2 regions of the Blautia obeum ATCC 29174 genome follow, and region 1 is predicted to be linked to the other one. Evidence: riboswitches for the same ligand, from Rfam matches in the RefSeq annotation. Region 1 holds a riboswitch; the other holds the start of a gene.
What was found. A riboswitch is a leader RNA that binds a small molecule or an ion and turns the genes downstream of it on or off. The one in region 1 is predicted to bind ZMP and ZTP.

Region 1 (2,486 bases):
TTGCCCATACTTCGGAAAGAGCTACATTTACACCGAGTTCTTTACATTTTGCTTCTACAAAATCAAGCTCTGCTTTTGTATCTGTCGGGAAAGCATTGATAGCAACAACACAAGGAAGTTTATATACATTCTTGATATTGCTTACATGTTTCAGAAGGTTCGGGATACCTTTCTCCAGTGCTTCCAGATTTTCGTTGTTGAGGTCAGCTTTTGCAACACCGCCATTATATTTCAGAGCACGTACAGTAGCTACGATAACAACTGCGCTTGGGTGCAGGTCTGCCATACGGCATTTGATATCTAGGAATTTCTCTGCACCAAGGTCTGCACCGAATCCAGCCTCTGTAATTGCATAATCAGCAAGTTTCAGAGCCATCTTTGTAGCTGTTACGGAGTTACATCCATGAGCGATGTTTGCGAATGGTCCACCATGAACGATTGCCGGAACGTGTTCCAGTGTCTGAACAAGGTTTGGTTTCAGGGCATCTTTCAGAAGTGCAGTCATAGCACCTTCTGCATGAAGATCACCAGCAGTTACCGGTTTCTGCTCAGCAACTTTACCATATGTATATCCGATGATGATCTTGGAAAGTCTTTCTTTCAGGTCTTTGATATCGCTTGCAAGGCAAAGAACTGCCATGATCTCAGATGCAACTGTGATATCATATCCGTCTTCACGAGGCATACCATTTGTTCTTCCGCCAAGTCCGTCTACTACATTACGAAGCTGACGGTCATTCATATCCACACATCTTCTCCATGTAATCTTTCTTGGATCAATGTTCAGTGCATTGCCCTGGAAGATATGGTTATCAATCATTGCTGCAAGAAGGTTATTTGCTGCACCGATCGCATGGAAGTCACCTGTAAAATGAAGGTTGATATCTTCCATCGGAACTACCTGTGCATAACCACCGCCTGCTGCGCCGCCTTTGACACCGAATACCGGTCCGAGAGATGGCTCACGAAGAGCAACCATAACACTCTTTCCAAGCTTCTGCATACCATCTGCAAGACCTACTGTTGTTGTAGTCTTTCCTTCACCAGCCGGTGTCGGGTTGATTGCAGTTACAAGAATCAGTTTTCCATCTTTCTTGTCACTCTCTTTCAGGAGATTGTAATCAATTTTTGCTTTGTATTTTCCGTACTGCTCCAGATATTTGTCATCAATACCTGCTTTTTCCGCAATCTTTGTGATTGGCAGCATTTCGCACTCCTGTGCAATTTCGATGTCACTTTTGAATCCCATAATTGTCTCCTTTCATTGTAAGCGCCACGTCCCTTTCTAACCATATACCCTCTGCACATATTCGAATATCCCGGGCATCTGTCATTATCCCCATCCAGAACATTCTTCCGGTTAAAAAAAGCAGTATCTGAGAATTTCTCAAATACTGCCCAGACGGTCGGCTCTGCAAATCTCTGATTCCCATGTGGTGATTTCCACTACTCCGCCAGTTACCAGAGACTTTATTAACTTGATGAGAAAATAGTATCATAAACGCTCTTGGTTGTCAAGAAATTGTCAATTTTTTTCTTTTCTTTTAACAAAAGTACAAAAAATTGATTTTTAATTTTGTATATTTTTTACACAAATATGATGTTGACAAATTTTCGAAAATTTTCCTTTGTGAATAAATAAACATAAGGGGACTTCCCCTGGGCTAAAAGATATATATCTCTCTTTGTACATCAAATATGAAATAAATAGAAAAATACCAGGACTCTTCTCTCTCACATGGGGAAGATCTCCTGGCATTTTATCATTCTACTGACAAACTATTAAAAGATATTTAGCTAATCCCAGTAAACTACATTTTCCTATTCTTACTTGCTCTTAGCGTGGCCAAGCAGGGGGCGTCTGAGGGGGACTTTCGGCCTTCGCAACTGTGAGATAGTCCCCCTCAGGGTTTTCTTATTTGCCAAAATCATTGACGGTTCTTAAGGAAGTACCTTAAAAAAGTGGTTTAAGGGTCGGATACAGTTTCTTAAACTTCTGATACTTCTCTTCGTACTTCGCCACAAGTTCTTCTTCCGGCTCTACGGTATCAACTACATGAGCCATCTTCTTTCCGATGGTTTCAACATCCGGATAAGCTCCGCATCCTACAGCAGCAAGCATTGCACCACCCATGGACGGTCCTTCTTCTACTTCAAGGACATCAACCTTAAGGTTCATAACATTTGCAATGATCTTCTTCCACAGCGGGCTCTTTGCGCCGCCGCCGCAGATCTTGGTACGGTCAATTTTGATTCCAAGTTTACGTGCAACTTCCAGTGAATCGCGAAGTCCGAAAGCTACACCTTCCAGAACGGCCTGTGTCATATCTGCTCTTGTGGTATCCATAGACATTCCGAAGAAGACACCTCTTGCATCAGGGTTGTTATGTGGGGATCTTTCTCCCATCAGATATGGAAGGAAGAATACATTATTTTCACCAAGTTTCTGAATCGGTGCCTGCTCTGCAGCAAAATCCTTTGTCTGA
Region 2 (2,486 bases), 1.8 Mb from region 1:
ACCAAATACCTGCTTGTGTTCCAGCGGAGCCGGTACATAATCCGGATCAATTTCAATCACATTATAATTTCCCTTTTTCTTCTGTTTCAGAATCTCCAGTGCCTCCTCTGTATATCCAGGTGCGATCACACCATCTGATACTTCCCTTTTAATCAGCATAGCAGTATCTTTGTCACATACATCTGAAAGAGAAATAAAATCGCCAAAAGAAGACATTCTGTCTGCTCCACGGGCTCTCGCATATGCGCATGCCAGTGGAGAAAATTCTTTCCAGTTCATGTCATCTACCCAATAGATCTTTGCCAGTGTCTCTGTAAGAGGAAGTCCTACTGCAGCTCCTGCAGGTGAAACATGTTTAAAAGAAGTTGCTGCCGGAAGTCCTGTTGCTTTCTTAAGATCACGAACCAGCTGCCATCCATTAAATGCATCAAGAAAATTGATATATCCAGGTTTTCCGGAAAGTACTTTGATCGGAAGATCCTGTCCCTCTTCCATATAGATTCTGGAAGGTTTCTGATTCGGGTTACATCCGTATTTTAACTGTAATTCTTTCATCTCTATACTCTCCTTACTGATTTTTATTTACGATTTTTGTATTATATGTTCCTGTTGCAATATCAATATAACGTACAAACAAAGAAACCTTGTTATCTGCATTCAAACTGTTCCAGAGAAGTTCTGTGAATGCATCCATATCATCCGGGATATCGACCAGCTTTGGTTCACCCTCAAAGCTTGGTAACGGATTACCATCGCATTTATAAGTATGAATGAAACGTCCCTCTCCTGCTACTGCTTTTTCGTAAGCATAGGTGTATCTCAGGCAGGAATCCGGATTACCATTGTCACTCTTGAGAATAGACATTGCATAACTGTAATTTCCGTTCTCAATATGCATAACACCTGAAATACGAGGTGTATAGTTCGGACCATCTGGCTCAAATTCACGTGATCTTAAGGACTGCTCAAAAGTCAGCTGTTTATCCAATCCCTCATAAATAGTATCTGTCTGATCACCATTTGTCACAATTGTCTTATTTCCAAGAACACGTACCGGAGCATAAATGATCAGGCTCGGATCTGTCAGTTTTGAAGGATCAAATGCCTGTGTACGAATTCCCTCACCATCTGTAACAAATACACGGTTTCTACTGTTCTCACTTCTTCCCATGATGAAGTATGCGGTAACTGCCTTTGTTCCGTCTGCAGAACGTCCGATAATGATTCCTCTGCCCGGATAAGAATTGTTTTTCAGTTCATTTTCCAGTGAAATTTTTTCCATGATCATTCTCCTTTAGTGTGATAAAGTAAAGCGACCGCCTGGGTAGTCTGTTTCCAGGCTGCCCAGGCGGTCGGCACGTTCACTTACTGCACTCCCTGTAGTTCATCCTACTTCCGCCAGTCATGCAGTCGTTGTAATCATAATATACTATCTTATTTCATTTAGCAAGAACAAAAATAAATACATCAGCTAAATATTTTTTATTCAGTTACTTTATTCGTCTACGCTATAGTTCGGTGCTTCTTTTGTGATATGGATATCATGCGGATGAGACTCTTTCAGAGAAGCAGCAGAAATCTTAATAAATCGTCCTGTTGTCTTAAGCTTCTCAATTGTTTCTGCGCCACAATATCCCATACCGGAACGAAGGCCGCCCATCAACTGGAATACAGTGTCTTCCACATGTCCTTTGTATGCAACACGTCCTTCAACACCTTCCGGAACAAGTTTCTTCGCATCCTGCTGGAAGTAACGGTCTTTGCTTCCATTCTCCATAGCTGCAATGGATCCCATGCCACGGTATACTTTGTATTTACGTCCCTGATACAGTTCGAATGTTCCCGGGCTTTCATCACATCCGGCGAAGATGCTTCCCATCATGCAGACATTTGCACCGGCTGCAATGGCCTTGGTAATATCTCCGGAATATTTGATACCACCATCTGCAATAATCGGAATTCCGTAGCGGTTTGCTACTTCATAACAATCCATAACAGCAGTGATCTGTGGAACACCAATACCAGCTACAACACGTGTTGTACAGATAGATCCAGGTCCGATACCAACCTTAACTGCATCAACACCAGCATCGATCAGAGCCTTTGTAGCAGCTCCTGTTGCAACGTTACCTGCGATAACCTGCAGATCCGGATATGCGTCTTTAATCTGACGTACTGCACGGAGAATGTTCTCTGAATGTCCATGTGCTGAATCAATAACAATAACATCTACGTTTGCTTTTACAAGTGCTTCAACACGTGCAAGAACATTTGATGTGATACCTACTGCAGCACCACAGAGAAGACGTCCCTGTGCATCTTTGGCTGCCAGAGGATATTTGATCTGTTTCTCAATATCTTTGATTGTGATCAGACCTTTTAAATTAAAATCATCATCTACAATGGGTAATTTCTCTTTTCGGGATTTGGCAAGAATCTTCTTTGCCTCTTCAAGTGTGATTCCTTCTTTGGCTGTAATCAGTCCC

Region 2: linked by a shared signal. The riboswitch ahead of NQ503_RS11680 (IMP cyclohydrolase) and the one ahead of NQ503_RS02940 (formate--tetrahydrofolate ligase) in region 1 are both predicted to bind ZMP and ZTP.

The regions. Positions count from the first base shown of each region.
Region 1 covers NZ_CP102265.1:624,647-627,132, reverse strand. Annotated here, with positions in the region: gene NQ503_RS02940 (formate--tetrahydrofolate ligase) at 1-1,249, opposite strand, end outside; ZMP/ZTP riboswitch at 1,390-1,472, opposite strand; gene xylB (xylulokinase) at 1,955-2,486, opposite strand, start outside.
Region 2 covers NZ_CP102265.1:2,405,049-2,407,534, forward strand. Annotated here, with positions in the region: gene NQ503_RS11675 (phosphoribosylaminoimidazolecarboxamide formyltransferase) at 1-555, opposite strand, end outside; gene NQ503_RS11680 (IMP cyclohydrolase) at 569-1,282, opposite strand; ZMP/ZTP riboswitch at 1,336-1,416, opposite strand; gene guaB (IMP dehydrogenase) at 1,496-2,486, opposite strand, start outside.